Regions from separate parts of the Dactylosporangium sp. NPDC049140 genome, predicted to be linked through region 3. Evidence: riboswitches for the same ligand, from Rfam matches in the RefSeq annotation. Region 3 holds a riboswitch; each other region holds the start of a gene.

Region 1 (3,526 bases), on a different contig from region 3:
ACCTGCGCCGCGCTCGCCGGCCGGTCCGTTGCGCGTTTGGCCAGCAGCGCGCCGACCAGCCCGGCGAGTTGTGGCGGCAGGCCGGGCCGCAGGACCGCCACCGGTACCGCTGCCTGGTGCACCTGCTGCAACGCGATCTGCACCGGCGAGTCGGCGATGAACGGCGGGCGGCCGGTGAGCATCGCGTACAGCACGCAGCCCAGCGCGTACAGGTCGGTCCGGGCGTCCACGGGCTCGCCGAGGACCTGTTCCGGCGCCATGTACGAGCTGGTGCCGAGCACGGTGGCGGGGGCGGTCAGCGAGGTCTGCGCCCGGTCGGTGATGCGGGCGATGCCGAAGTCACAGACCTTCACCTGGCCCTCGTCGCCGATGAGGATGTTGGCCGGCTTCACGTCCCGGTGTACCACCCCGGCGTCGTGCGCGGCCGCCAAGGCGTCGCACACCTGCTCGGCGATGCGCACCGCACGCCGCGGATCCAGTGGGCCCGCGGCCAGCTCGTCGGCGAGGCTGTGCCCCTGGACCAGTTCCATCACGAGGTACGGCGTACGGTCGTCGACCCCCACGTCGTACACGGCCACGATGTTCGGGTGCGACAGCCGCGCAGCGGTGTGCGCCTCGCGCTCGAACCGCTCCGGCAGCGACGGATCGGCGCCGCCCTCGTCGTGCAGCATCTTCACGGCCACGGATCGGCCCAGGCGCCCGTCGACGGCCAGCCACACCTCGGCCATGCCGCCCCGGCCGATGACCGATCGCAGCTCGTACCGGCCGTTCAGCAGACGCCCTACCATCGCGCTCAACCATGACACAACCGCCCGGCTCAACCCACGGCGACGTCACGGTACGTCATGGTGGCAGACCGCTCGGTGTCCATCTGCCTCGGCGTCGCGGGCCCACAGTGCCGCGGTCTTGGACCTGCGGCGTATCGGTCGCGGCTGGGTCAAGGACGCCGAGGCCCCGAAGACGCCCGGCGGTAGGCGCATCGTCCTCACCGGCCACCTGCGCCACAGCGAGATCGTCGCGGCAAGCGGCAGAAGGCCCGGCTGCCGTGCGCACCTTGGCAGTTCCGTTTGGGGCTTCACCTGCGGTTATGCAGCCGATATGGTCTTGGGGTCCGCTGCGCCTGGCCGTCTCCGTTCGAGGTGACGACGCGGCGGGCCCGCCGAGTCGTGCTCGCACGAGCCGGGGAACCAAGCACAACTGGGGTGAATCCAAGCGGCCACGCGCCGCGAGGTAGGGCAATCCTCCCGCCCGAATCCGTCAGCTAACTCGGTAGGCGGCATCGGAAGGAGCATCGCGTGCAGACCCTCGCATGTCGCTATACCTCGACCCGCGGCCCCGGAGGCCGGCCGGCACAGCAAAGACGCCGTCTGGTCCGATAACCGTTCCGGCGCGCGTACCGGTCACACCCGCCTGCCCGGCACACCTCCCAACCGTCCCCTGTGGACGGTCGATGGCCCGTGCCCTCGCTCGTGCCGGCCGGAACTCCGGCGCCGCCGTCCGCCGCCCAGCAGCAGGCGCGTGCTGAGCAAGTCTGTCGAGGTAGTTCGTGAAGTACCGCTATCAGCACTGTCCGCCGGTCGTGAGGTCGCCTCATGCCGCCCGATGACACCGACGGGCAGCGACGCGCCGTGCCGCGCCGGCACCTCGCCCGTCACCGGCACCGCTACCGTCGCGGCCGCCACTCGGTGGCCCGCAAGGGGATCGGCGTGTCCTCGGCCGCGGTCATCGTCGCGTTCTCGGCGATCGGTGCGCTGTTCGTATCTGCATCGCCGGTCGACAGACCGGCCACCGTGGTCCAGGTCGACGCCGTGCAGCGGGGCGACAGCGGGCGGGCGGCGTACGCCGAGAACCGAGCATCCCGTGGCGGCGGGCGCACGGGCGACCAGCCGGCGGCTTCGGCTGGCGCGCAACCGAGTCAGTCGCCGGCGCCGAGCGCGACCGCCGCCGCACCGTCAACGGCCGCGCCATCGCCGACCGTCCACACTCCCGTAGGCGGGCTGACCCAGGCGGAGATGAACAACGCCGTTACGATCATCCAGGTCGGGCAGCAGTTGAACCTGCCGCAGCGCGCATTCGTCGTCGCGATCGCCACCGCGCTGCAGGAAAGCCATCTGCACAACCTCGCGAACTCCAACGTTCCGGAGTCGCTCAAACTCCCCAACGAGGGAGTCGGAAGCGACCACGACTCGGTCGGCCTGTTCCAGCAGCGGCCGAACTGGGGCACCGTCGCCCAGCTTATGAATCCGGCCGAGGCGGCACGCCGCTTCTACGCGGCGCTGGTGCAGGTCCAAGGCTGGGAACAGATGGCCGTCACGGTGGCGGCACAGACCGTGCAGGTATCGGCGTTTCCGGACGCCTACGCCCAATGGCAGGCCCTCGCCGGGCAGATCGTGAGCGCTGTCGCGTAGCGCGTGCCCCGCCGGGGCGCTGCGCAACGACATCCCCTCAGCCAAGTACAGCCGGCGGAGTTCCGCCCAGTCTTTTGTCAGCCGGTCGGCCGGATGTTGTTGTTGAGCCGGAAACGGTTGCCGGGATCGAAGTCCCGCTTGACCCGAGCCAGCCGGTTGAGATTCTCGCCGAACGCCGCGCGCCTGCTCGCGCTGTCCAGGTCCGGGTCGCCGTTGAAGTTGAGGTAAATGCCAGCCGCCGAGGGCAGGCCATTCACCTCGTTGAAGGCATCCCGCACCCACCGTACGTCGGCCTCGGTGTCGGCGGCGTCGGTCCAGTTGCCGTCGATGCTCACGATGTACGCCGCGCTCCTGTCGCCGAAGGCGGTGTCATGGATCCCCGGCCGCTGCACGGCGCCCCCCATCTGCGGCACGTGGACCATGGTGCGAGGATGCGGCCGCTCAAGTCCTCGGCGCAGCACCACCTCGAGCACGTCGTCGCCGAGCTCGCGGACGCCCACCGACTTCCAATAGCTGAGCAGCTGCCCCTTCGGGAACATCCAGTCCAAGAGCCGCTGTACGTCCCGGAACGGCATAGGCCCGCTGAGATCGGCGAGTGGCGTACCGAATTCGCCGATCGGTCTGAGGATCTTCATGGCTTCGTCGGGCGGACCCGCGTACACGGCCGCGGCGATGAATACGTCCCGGTCGTGCACCTCCGGCGGTAGCAGCGGCGAGGCCGGCATCGACCAGAACATGGCCCGGCCGGTGACCTCGTCCGGCAGGCCGGTTGTCCAGGCCCGCCAGGCCGGCAGGATCTCCTCAGCATCGGCCGCGGCGTACATCGCCAACCCGAACATGACGGTCGGTCCGACCGGATGCGCATGGAACTCGAAGGCGGTGACAACGCCGAAGTTGCCGCCGCCGCCGCGAAGTGCCCAGAAGAGCTCCTCGTGCTCGGTCCCGCTGGCCCGAAGGAGCGCACCGTCGGCCGTGACGATCTCGGCGGCGGCGAGGTTGTCGCAGCTGAGGCCGTACTTGCGCTGCAACCAGCCGAGTCCACCGCCCAGCGTCAGGCCGGCGACACCGGTCGTCGACACGACGCCGCCGGGAACGGCCAGGCCGAACACCTGGGTCTC
Region 2 (3,526 bases), on a different contig from region 3:
CCGCACCTGACCGCCCGGCGTCGGTCCGCAAATGAAGGAGGGCCTGAACGACCCGGCGGCGGCCCCCCACACCCCAGGGAGGGCCGCCGCCAGGTTCGGAAGGAAGCGCTGAATCAGCAGGACAGGGAGCCGGCCCCCACGCCCGTGCCCAGGATCGACACGAAGCGCTGGTACGCCGACACGCGGCTCTGCACCTGTGCCGGGTTGCGGCCGCCGCACTCCAGGCTGCCGTTGATGCTCCGGATCGTCTCGCCGAAGCCGGCGCCGTTGACGATGGCGTTGTGCGGGGTCATGGTGCCCGGGCCGCTCTGGGTGTTCCAGTACCAGAGGGCGGTCTTCCAGGCCACGGCCGAGTCGGTCTGCACGAGGTTCGGGTTGTGCAGCAGGTCGATGCCCAGCGCGTCGCCCGCGGCCTTGTAGTTGAAGTTCCACGACAGCTGGATCGGGCCGCGGCCGTAGTACGCGGACTGGCCGGCCGGGCAGCCGTAGGACTGGCTCGTGTCGCAGTAGTGCGGGTAGTTGGCGGTGTTCTGCTCCACCACGTACACCAGGCCGCCCGTCTCGTGGTTCACGTTCGCCAGGAACGCGGCCGCTTCCTGCTTGCGCACGTCGTCCGAGCCGGTCTTCGCGAAGCCGGGGTACGCCGACAGCGCCGCCACCAAGCCCGAGTACGTGTAGAAGGAGTTCCGGCCCGGGAACATCTGGTTGAACTGCGCCTCGCTCACGACGAAGGAGCCGTTCGAGGGGGGAGGAGTCGTCCCACCAGTTCCACCACCGGTGCCGGTGCACGCGTACGGGTCCCAGTACCAGGTGCTGATCACCGGACTGTAGCCCGGGTTGTCATGTTCGGCGACGTAGAAGTTACCGTCCGTGAACTTCACGATGTCCCCGGTCGCGTAGTTGCGGCCCTGCACCCACGCCGGGAAGCTGCAGCCGCCCGCGGTGCCGGTCTGGGTCGGGGGCTGCGGGGTCGAGCCGCCGCACGAGCCCTGGTCCTGCCAGACGCCGGTCGTACCGGGGGGCGCCTCGTTCTGCGTCCACCACTTGGCGAGGAAGTTGTGGCCGTTGCGGGAGACCGTCGCGCCCCCGGTGTAGACCGCCGAGGCCTGCCAGGCGGGGCTGCAGGACGCGGCCGACGCGGGGAGCATGTTGAAGACCGCGACCACCCCGCCCACGACGGTCACCGCGGCCAGCATCGCCCACAGGCGCACTCTCGACACCGTTGATCACTCCTTACCCAGGTCGTCTGACCTGCCCATCCGACCAGGCGGAGGGGCGTGAAGGAGCGAACGTCATCTTTTTATGAAGAATATTTACGGTTGTCTTGAGGCATGCGGCCCGACGGTGATCTACGTCACTGCGGCGTGTCTTCAACTGGAAGAGGACAAACCGTCCGGTGCGCGAATTCGGCACCCTGGGTACAGTGACCCACGGTCACGTCCACGAGGGCACCGCCCCCGGTGCCGGGCGAGGCTGCCGCCTAATCGCCGCACTGTGGCGAGCCGGGGACCCACCGTAACGTTGGGGTGAATCCGCCCTTCTTCCGAAGGGTGGTAGGGGTCGTTCCGTCCCGAACCCGTCAGCTAACTCGGTCGGCGGCCGACGGAAGGAACAGCGAACAAGATGTCATTGCGACATCCCTACCGGCGCCTGATGGTCGCGCTGCTGGCGGCATTCGTGCTCGGGGGGCTCGCCGCCACGCCCGCCGCGGCCGAGCCCGGCGGTGACACCGGCGACGAGGGCTCGAGCGCGAACCCCACCCTGGGCTCCGTGCTCGAGGACAGCACCCGGGCCTGGTCCGAGGCGAAAGAGAAGTTCGACGCCTCGGTCAAGCGCCAGGGCGAGCTCACCGCGCAGCTGCAGGCGACCGAGGCCCAGCTCGCGACGGTGCAGGACCAGGTGGCCTCGATCGCCGTCGCGGCCTACCGCACCGGCCCGCTCACCACGTTCGCCGCGCTGATGGACTCCGGCAGTCCGGACGGCTTCGCCGAACGGGCCGGCACCATCAACCAGATCGCCCACCACAACGACAACCTGCTGCACCAGCTCAAGCAGCTCAAGGACAGCCAGGCCGCGCAGAAGAAGGCGCTCGAGGACGAGGTCGCCGCGCAGCAGCAGCAGGTCCAGACGATGGAGCAGAAGAAGAAGGACGCGGAGAACGCCCTGAAGCTGGCCGGCGGGCCGAGCAAGGGCTTCGTCACCGCCAACCTGCCGACCGCCGACCCGGTGCCCCGCACATCCACCGGCGCGCTGCCGAAGGAATCGTGCAGCGTCAAGGACCCCACGACGACCGGCTGCATCACCCCGCGCATGCTGCACGCGATGCAGGAGGCGCAGAAGGACAACTTCAAGCGGTTCGTGGCGTGCTTCCGCCCGAGCGGGCCGTACGAGCACCCCAAGGGCCGGGCCTGCGACTTCTCGGTACAGACGAAATCGGGATTCGGCGGCGTGGCCTCCGGTGACGACTTCGTCTACGGCAGCACGCTTGCCGCGTACTTCGTCAAGAACGCGAATGCGCTCGGCGTGATGTACGTGATCTGGTTCAAGGAGATCTGGACGCCCGCCGTCGGCTGGCACCATTACAGCGGCGTCGCCGGCGATCCCTCCAGCGACCACACGAACCACGTACACCTCTCGATCCTGTAATCCTCAAAGACGCGAGCGGCCGGCCGATGGGGCAACCGTCGACCGGCCGTTTCCGTGGCAAGGACGGCGCGGTCGACGTGGGCCCGACGGACATCCTCACCGACCTGCCGTACGCCCCCGGCGCCCACCTCGCCGCCGGCACCTGCCAGGTCCCGCACGACCAGTCCGAGCAGGTCCTGCACGAGCTGATCGAGAAGGTCGGCGCCCCGATGAGCTCGAGTGCGGGCCGCAAGGGCTAGAGGAGCTACAGGAGTTCCGTGTCGCGCAGCAGGCGCCACAGGCCGGCACCGTCCGGGGCGCCGAGCCAGCGCCAGTCGTGGGGCGGGAAGCGCCGCGGGTTGCCGGCCACGCCCGGGACCGCGCCGGCCAGCACCGCCTGCGTGGGCGAGAGGTGCCGGATCGCGACCGCCGCGATGCTGTCCGGGTGCTCCGCGGCGAACTCGGCGTAGATCTCCGGGTCGTGCTGGCCGTCGTCGCCGACGAGCAGCCAGCGGATGTCCGGGAACTCCTGGGCGAGCCGGGACAGCGAGGCCCGCTTGTGCGCCTGGCCGCTGCGGAAGAACCGGTCTGCCTGCGGCCCCCAGTCGGTGAGCAACAGCGGGCCGGCCGGGTACAGGTGCCGCGACAGGAACCGCGTGAGGGTCGCCGCCACGTTCCAGGCGCCGGTGGACAGGTAGAAGACGGGCGCGCCCGGGTTGGCGTTGACCAGCCGCTCGTACAGCACCGCCATCCCTGGTACCGATGCCCGGGCGTGCTCATCCAGCACGAAGGTGTTCCAGGCCGCCAGCAGCGGTCGCGGCAGCGTCGTGACCATTACCGTGTCGTCCACGTCGGAGACGATGCCGAGGCGGGTGGCGGCCGGGTCGATGATCCGGACCGG
Region 3 (3,526 bases):
TCCTGGGCCAGATGACCCTGGACGAGGCGGCGTCGCTGCGCTCGGCGCTGAACACGTACGAGCGGAAGATCGCCTCGCCGTGACCACGCTGCTGCTCGCCGCCTACGCCGCCCTGCTGCTCGCGGTGGCCGGGCCGCGGCTGGGCCGCGCCCGGTGGGTGGTGCGGGCGCCCGGGCTGGGCCTGTTCGCCTGGCAGATGTGGTGCGCCGCGGTCGTGACCGGTGCCACGCTCGCCGGGGCCACCGCGGTGCTGCACTGGGACAACACCCACGACCTGGTCTGCCGGGCGTGGCAGGTGTGCCTCGACGCGCTGCTCGGCGCGCACGGCGTCGCCGCCCAGGCCGTCGCCGCGGCCGGTGCGGCGCTGCTGGGTGCCGCCGCGGTCCGGCTGGGGCTGGCCGGGTGGCGGCTGGCCCGGGCCGAGGGCCGGCAGCGTCGCCGGCTGCGCGGGATGCTGTCGCGGACCGGGCGGCGGCTGCCCGGGCTCGGCGTGATCGTGGTGCCCGCGGACGAGCCCGCCGCGTACCTGCTGCCCGGCGGCGGCGTCCGCGACGTCGTGGTCACCTCCGCCGCGGTGGACCACCTCACCGGCGAGCAGCTGCAGGCGGTCGCGGCGCACGAGCAGGCCCACGCCACCGGCGGGCACTACCGGCTGGTGCGCACCGCCCGGCTGCTGGACCGGGCGTTCCCCTGGGTCTCATGTTTCGGGACCGCCGTCCGGCAGGTCCACCGGCTCGTGGAGCTGCGCGCCGACGACGTCGCGGTCCGCCGCACCCCGCCGATCGTGCTGGCCCACGCCCTGGTCGCGCTCGCCGAGGCCCGCGTCCAGCAGGCCGGCGCGCATGCGGCGGGCCGGCCGGGCACCGGCGATACGGGACCGCTGCTGGCCGCGGACGGCGGCGACGCGACGGAGCGGCTGCACCGGTTGCTGTACCGCCCGCGGCCGCTGCCCCGTGCGCTGACCGGCGTCGCCGTCGGGCTGTTCGCGCTGCTGCCGCTGCTGCCGGTGCTCATCGCCGCGCTGGAACGCTCACCGCTGGCCCCGTAGGTTCCAGCTGCTCGTCGGGCAGCAGGTACCGCCAGCTCGCCGCGACGGTCCCGCCACCGGGCGCCCGGTAGACCGGCCACGGCGCCGCCCGGTCCGGGTCGGCCGCCGGCGACGTGGTGACGGCGCGCGCTTCGTCGCCGCCCTCACCGACCGTAGCGGCGCGGGGCTCGGACTGTGATCGACGCAACCTTCCCGAATCAACTACCCGTCGTGCTATGTCCCGTTCGGCGCCCACGGATCAACACCGTGAACAGGGAAGATGGTTGCAGCTCGGGCCGGTCACATCCTACGGCCCGTAGGAGATGGGGTTGTGCGGAGTGGGGACGATGCGTAAGGTCGGCTCCGGCCGGGCATCCGGAGCGTCGATCGCCCCCGGTCGGCGTCGGTGCCCGGCGCCGCCGAGTCGAAGTCGAGCCGGGGACCCAACCGCAGCATCTCGGGGTGAATCCGCGCCTTCGCAGTAGGGCGTCCTTCCCGCCCGAACCCGGTAGGCGGTCGAGGGAAGAAGGAGCCTCCCGCACGTGCCGCCACGCCGCCCGCGCCGTACCCGGATCATGAGCCGCCCCGCCCGCGCTGTCGTCGCCGTCCTGACCGCGCTCGCGGTCCTGGTGGCCGGTACCGGGACGGCGCAGGCCGAGCCGACCCCGGCGGAGTTGGAAGCCCAGATCGACCAGATGTGGAACGAGCTCGAGCCGACGATCGAGCAGTACAACCAGGTCCACAGCCAGCTCAAGGACAACCAGGCCAAGGCGGCCAAGCTGCAGGAGCAGCTGCAGCCGCTGCAGGCGCAGGTCGACGCCGCGATGGGCAAGATCAGCGACATCGCGGTGCGGCAGTACAAGACCGGCCGGGTCGGCACGATGCAGGTCCTGCTCAGCGGCGGCACCCCGACCGACATGCTGGACCAGCTCACGGTCATCAACGCGATCGCCCGCAACGAACGCTCCCAGATCCAGAGCGTGGCCGCGGCCCGGGACAAGCTCGCCGGGGACAAGCAGACCCTGGACGGGCTGATCGCCCAGCAGGCCGCGCAGGACAAGGATCTCGCCGCGAAGAAGACGCAGATCGAGGGCAAGCTCGCCGAGCTGCAGAAGGTCCGGCAGCAGGCGTACGGCAGCAGCGGCGCAACCGGCGCCCTCAAGCCGGTTGCATGCCCGGTCGACTACCTCGGCGGAGCGGGCGGCACCGCGGCGAAGAAGGCGTGCGAGCTGATCGGCAAGCCCTACATCTGGGGTGCGGCCGGCCCGAAGGGCTACGACTGCTCGGGGCTGACGATGGCCGCGTGGGCGGCGGCCGGGGTGACGCTGCGGCACTACACGAAGTGGCAGTGGGAGGACGGCAAGCCGGTCGCCAAGGCCGACCTGCGCCCCGGCGACCTGGTGTTCTTCTACAGCGACCTGCACCACATGGGCATGTACGTCGGCGGCGGGTGGATGGTCCACGCCCCGACCACCGGCGACTACGTGCGGATGGCCAAGCTCGACGGCCGTCCGATCACCGGCTACCGCCGACCCGCCTGACGTCCTGCCCGGCCCGCGCCGGCAGCAGCGCGACGCAAGGGCGGCGGCGGTGAGGGTGGCGCCGACCGCGATGAGGGCCGCGCTGTGCATGCCGGTGGTGAAGGCGTCCCGGGCCGCCGCGGTCAGGGCGTCGCCGCGGGGTCCGAGCAGCTGCGCGGCGACGTGCAAGGCGGCCTGCAGCTCGACGACGTCTCGCTGATCGGCGGCGAACCGTGGGATTGGTACGTCCCGAAGACCGACCCGCCGGTGCGGGTCAACCAGGTCGGCTACCTCCCGGACGGGCCGAAGCACGCCACGGTGGTGACCGACGCGCCCGACCCGCTGGCCTGGCAGGTCGGCTGGTCGTTGCACGTCGAGTCGGCCGCGGCGGGGCGATGAAGACCCCCGCGGGTTCTCTCGATAAGCCGCGCCCGACGTTCGGCCGCTGCCGGTCAGCGATCGCCGTGCTCCTCATGCGAGCCGCCATCGTCGAGTGTCGGCGTCCCGGCCACGCAATGGATTTCGACCTCGACCCAGGTCCGGTTGGTTGCGTTGCGGAAGGTGACGCCGACCTCGGGGGAGGGCCCGCGCAGGACGTGGCCCACCTGGTACCCCTGCGCTGGGCTCCATGAGACCAGGTATGCGCTGGCGCCGACGCACCGGGCGACGACCGTGCCGCCGGATGAGGAGAGCAACCGCTGGACGCTGTTCACGGTCGCGCTGGGCCTGTCAGGTGACTGCGTCGGCATCGGCGTCGGCGTCGGTTGGGCGGGCGTGGCGTCGTTCGAGCCGGGCGTGACGTCGTCCTCGCCGTCCGGCGAGGCGGCGGTGCTCCCATCGGCCCCAGCGTTGGCGAGCCCTTCCGGGGCCAGTTGCTGGGGCGGGCCGGCCGCCGTGCCGGCGTTGATCGAAGAGAGTGCCAGGAGGCTGACGGCGACCGACGCGGCCGCTGCCACGGTCCACGCCAACCCGCTGGCTG
Region 4 (3,526 bases), on a different contig from region 3:
GCGCCGCCCGCGCCGATCCACCATGAGCTGATCGTGGCCGGCCCCGACCCCGTGCCGGCGCCGAAGCGGGCCCTGATCCTCGGCTGGAACCAGCGGGCCGTCGGGGTCGTCGAGCAGCTCGACCAGTATCTGACGGCCGGCTCCGAGGTCGTCGTCGTGGCGCGGCACCACGACGTGTCGCTGAGCCTGAAGCGGCTCGCGGCCGAGGTGCGGAACCTGTCGCTGAGCCTCACCGAGGACGACAGCGCCGACCGGGCCGTGCTCGAGGCGCTCGGCATCGACGACTTCGACCACGTCATCGCGCTGTGCTACGACGACGTCGACCGGCAGGTCGCCGACTCGCGGACCCTCGTGACGCTGCTGCACCTGCGCGACATGGAGCAGAAGCTCGACGGGAAGTTCTCGATCGTCAGCGAGATGGGCGACGACCGCAACCGCCAGCTGGCCCAGGTCACCCAGGCCGACGACTTCATCGTCAGCGACAAGCTGCTGAGCCTGATGACGACCCAGGTCTCGGAGAACCCGCACCTCGCCGACGTGTTCGGCCGGCTGTTCGACGCCGGCGGCAGCGAGATCTACCTGAAGCCCGCCGAGCTGTACGTCCGCGCCGGCCACCCGCTCAACTTCCAGACGGTGCTGGAGGCGGCCCGCCTGCGCGGCGAGTCGGCGGTCGGCTACCGGCTGGCCGCGAACGCGCAGGCCGCGCCCGCGTACGGGATCGTGCTCAACCCGGACAAGGCGGCGAGCGTGACGTTCGCCCCGGACGACCGTGTGATCGTCCTGGCCAAGGACTGAACGGGCCCGACCTGGCCCGACCGTGAGGGCGGCAACAATGCTCCCCGAAACGTTGCCGCCGCTCACGGAGGTGGTTCAGGCCACGTAGCCGCGCGCCGCCGCCCAGTTGGCCAGGGCGTCCGTGGACATCCAGTACGTGCGCGGGCCGAACATGCCCGACGGGTCGGCGATGAGCACGGCGCGGCCGTGGTCGCGGTAGCCGACCAGGGAGATGTAGTGTCCGCCGGGGAACTCGTGGTAGGTGCCGGCCTGGTCGGTGGCGCCGCCCACGATGTTGGCGACCAGGGCCCGGCCGGTGCTCAGCGCACGGACGGCGTCGTACTGCAGTTCGCGCGCCTCGCCGGCCGAGGCCCGCTGGCCAGCGATGAAGCGGGCCTGGTACACCTCCTTGCCCAGAACGCCGTTCATTGCCCTGGTCACGTCGGCGACCGAGTTGGTGCCGTTCACCGTGGTGCCGAGGCGAGCGGCGACGTCGTTCTGCGACAGGTCGGCGCCCACCGACGTCAGCGCGATGCGGGTCGAGGCCGGGCCGCAGTAGTAGAAGTTGGGCTGGAACTGGAAGTCGAAGTTGACCGTGTTCTCGGCCGGCGCGGTGTCCAGCAGGTCGGGGGCCGGCGGCGTGGTCGCCTCCGGCTGTACGGGCGTCGCGGTGCTCAGCGCCGCGGTGCCGACGGGGTGCGCGTCGGCCGGCGCGGCGCCCCCGTTGAGCAGTGCCGCGGTCGCCACGGAGACCACCACCAGCGAGGCGGTCCCGAGCAGTGCGGGGATCGGGCGGCGAAACAGCGCGGTGAAGCGTTGGTGCATCAAGGCTCCTTCCGATGCCGTCTACCGGGTTAGCTGACGGATTCGGGCGGGAAGCACGCCCTACCACGACCTACGTGAGGAGGCCGACGGATTCACCCCGGGACTGCTTGGGTCCCCGGCTCGCAACGATGCGACTCGACGGGTCCGGGCCGGCGCCATCTGGCGATGGCAAACGACCAGCTCAGACACGTGGACATTACTGGTCGGTACATCCACCGGCCCACCCCGTCCGCCCCACCCCACCCCTCCTACAAATGCAGGCCTTCGACGGCGGACACCCTTGACAGTCCGACGTCCAGGCCCGGGGGCGGACATGGTGGTTGACACGATGGCCGCCCGGAATCAGGCTGGGTGGAACGAGGATGCCATCGCGAGGTGAGCCATGACGGCCCGGCCTACGGAGCCGCCCACCGCCGGCCCCCGTCCGCTGGCGGAGCTGCGCCGCGAGGACCGCGGCCTGCCCTGGCTCGGCCAGATCTTCGACTACCAGCGCGACCCGATCCGGCTCTACCGGCGCCACTGGGAGCACTACGGCCCGGTCGCGCCGTCGTACCTGCTCGGCCAGGACACGGTGTTGCTGCTCGGCCCGGACGCCTGCGGCGAGGCGCTGCAGAACCGGGACAAGGCGTTCGCCAACGAGCCGGCCTGGTCGCAGCTGGTGGGACCGTTCTTCCACCGCGGCCTGATGCTCATCGACTTCGACGAGCACCGCGGGCATCGGCGGATCATGCAGGAGGCGTTCACCCGGCGGCGGCTGGACGGCTACACCCGCCGGCTGCACCCCGCCGTCGAGCATGGCATGGCGAACTGGGAGGCCGGGCGGGAGTTCCGGGCGTACCGTCGCCTCAAGCAACTGACCCTCGACATCGCCGCCGATCTGTTCATGGGTGGGGCCCGCAACACCGGCCCGGCCGAGATGGAGCGGGTCAACCGGGCGTTCATCGCCTGCGTGCAGGCCGCCGCCGGAATCGTCCGGGCCGACGTGCCGTTCACGCGCTGGGGCCGGGCGTACCGCGGCCGGAAGGTGCTCGAGCAGTTCCTGCGGGGGTACCTGCCCGTCAAGCGGGCCGAGGCGACCGACGACATCTTCTCGGTGCTCTGTCACATCGAGACCGAGGACGGCGACCGCTTCTGCGACGACGACGTCGTCAACCACATGATCTTCCTGATGATGGCGGCCCACGACACGTCGACCATCACCATTTCCACGATGTTGCAGTACCTCGGGCAGCACCCGGCCTGGCAGGAGCGCTGCCGGGCCGAGGCGCTGGCCCTCGGACCGGCGCCGGAGATGGCCGAACTGGAGTCGCTCGTCTCGATCGACCTGGTCATGCGCGAGGCCCTGCGCCTGCGCGCACCGGTGCCGGTGCTGGTCCGCTATACCGTCAAGGACACCGTCGTGCAGGGCGTCCGCATCCCGGCGCGCACGCTCTGCATGCTCGGCCTCCAGTTCACCCACCTGATGGACGACTACTGGAGCAACCCGGCGGCGTTCGACCCCGAGCGCTTCGCGCCCGAGCGCCGCGAGGACCGCTCGCACCGCTTCGCGTGGGAGCCCTTCGGTGGCGGCGTGCACAAGTGCATCGGCCTGTACTTCGCCGGCCTGGAGGTCAAGGCGATCATGCACCGGCTGCTGCGCGGGTACCACTGGAGCGTCGACCCCGGCTACGTCGCGCCGCTGGACCACCACTCGTTGCCGTTCCCCAAGGACGGGCAGCCGATCGCCCTGTTCCGGAACTAGGCGCTGCCGGGCGGTTTCGCCTCACGGAACGGGTGGCCCGAGTCGGCCGCCACGCGAGCCGTTCAACCGAGCCGCGGACCCGGGCGCCGTCGGAGAATCGGTCGTACGCGTCGGCAGGAGGCCTCATGCGAAGACTGGCCACGGTGGCGACGGCCCTCACGATCGCCGCGGCGCAGACGTTCGCCG

What was found. Region 3 has a riboswitch for cyclic di-AMP ahead of AB0B76_RS38040 (NlpC/P60 family protein). Riboswitches for the same ligand answer to the same signal wherever they lie in the genome.
Region 1: linked by a shared signal. The riboswitch ahead of AB0B76_RS00725 (hypothetical protein) and the one ahead of AB0B76_RS38040 (NlpC/P60 family protein) in region 3 are both predicted to bind cyclic di-AMP.
Region 2: linked by a shared signal. The riboswitch ahead of AB0B76_RS15290 (hypothetical protein) and the one ahead of AB0B76_RS38040 (NlpC/P60 family protein) in region 3 are both predicted to bind cyclic di-AMP.
Region 4: linked by a shared signal. The riboswitch ahead of AB0B76_RS27005 (C39 family peptidase) and the one ahead of AB0B76_RS38040 (NlpC/P60 family protein) in region 3 are both predicted to bind cyclic di-AMP.

The regions. Positions count from the first base shown of each region.
Region 1 covers NZ_JBEZDS010000001.1:163,895-167,420, reverse strand. The annotation lists gene AB0B76_RS00730 (protein kinase) at 1-788, opposite strand, end outside; cyclic di-AMP (ydaO/yuaA leader) riboswitch at 1,148-1,291, shown strand; gene AB0B76_RS00725 (hypothetical protein) at 1,593-2,408, shown strand; gene AB0B76_RS00720 (FAD-binding oxidoreductase) at 2,486-3,526, opposite strand, start outside.
Region 2 covers NZ_JBEZDS010000008.1:18,134-21,659, forward strand. The annotation lists gene AB0B76_RS15280 (hypothetical protein) at 1-10, shown strand, start outside; gene AB0B76_RS15285 (glycoside hydrolase family 19 protein) at 114-1,220, opposite strand; cyclic di-AMP (ydaO/yuaA leader) riboswitch at 1,468-1,614, shown strand; gene AB0B76_RS15290 (hypothetical protein) at 1,624-2,646, shown strand; gene AB0B76_RS15295 (hypothetical protein) at 2,673-2,885, shown strand; gene AB0B76_RS15300 (phosphatase domain-containing protein) at 2,891-3,526, opposite strand, start outside.
Region 3 covers NZ_JBEZDS010000032.1:87,866-91,391, reverse strand. The annotation lists gene AB0B76_RS38050 (BlaI/MecI/CopY family transcriptional regulator) at 1-83, shown strand, start outside; gene AB0B76_RS38045 (M56 family metallopeptidase) at 80-1,048, shown strand; cyclic di-AMP (ydaO/yuaA leader) riboswitch at 1,435-1,557, shown strand; gene AB0B76_RS38040 (NlpC/P60 family protein) at 1,603-2,568, shown strand; partial or broken gene AB0B76_RS38035 (cellulase N-terminal Ig-like domain-containing protein) at 2,749-2,904, shown strand; gene AB0B76_RS38030 (hypothetical protein) at 3,000-3,526, opposite strand, start outside.
Region 4 covers NZ_JBEZDS010000017.1:172,176-175,701, forward strand. The annotation lists gene AB0B76_RS27000 (NAD-binding protein) at 1-795, shown strand, start outside; gene AB0B76_RS27005 (C39 family peptidase) at 871-1,599, opposite strand; cyclic di-AMP (ydaO/yuaA leader) riboswitch at 1,603-1,750, opposite strand; gene AB0B76_RS27010 (cytochrome P450) at 1,982-3,340, shown strand.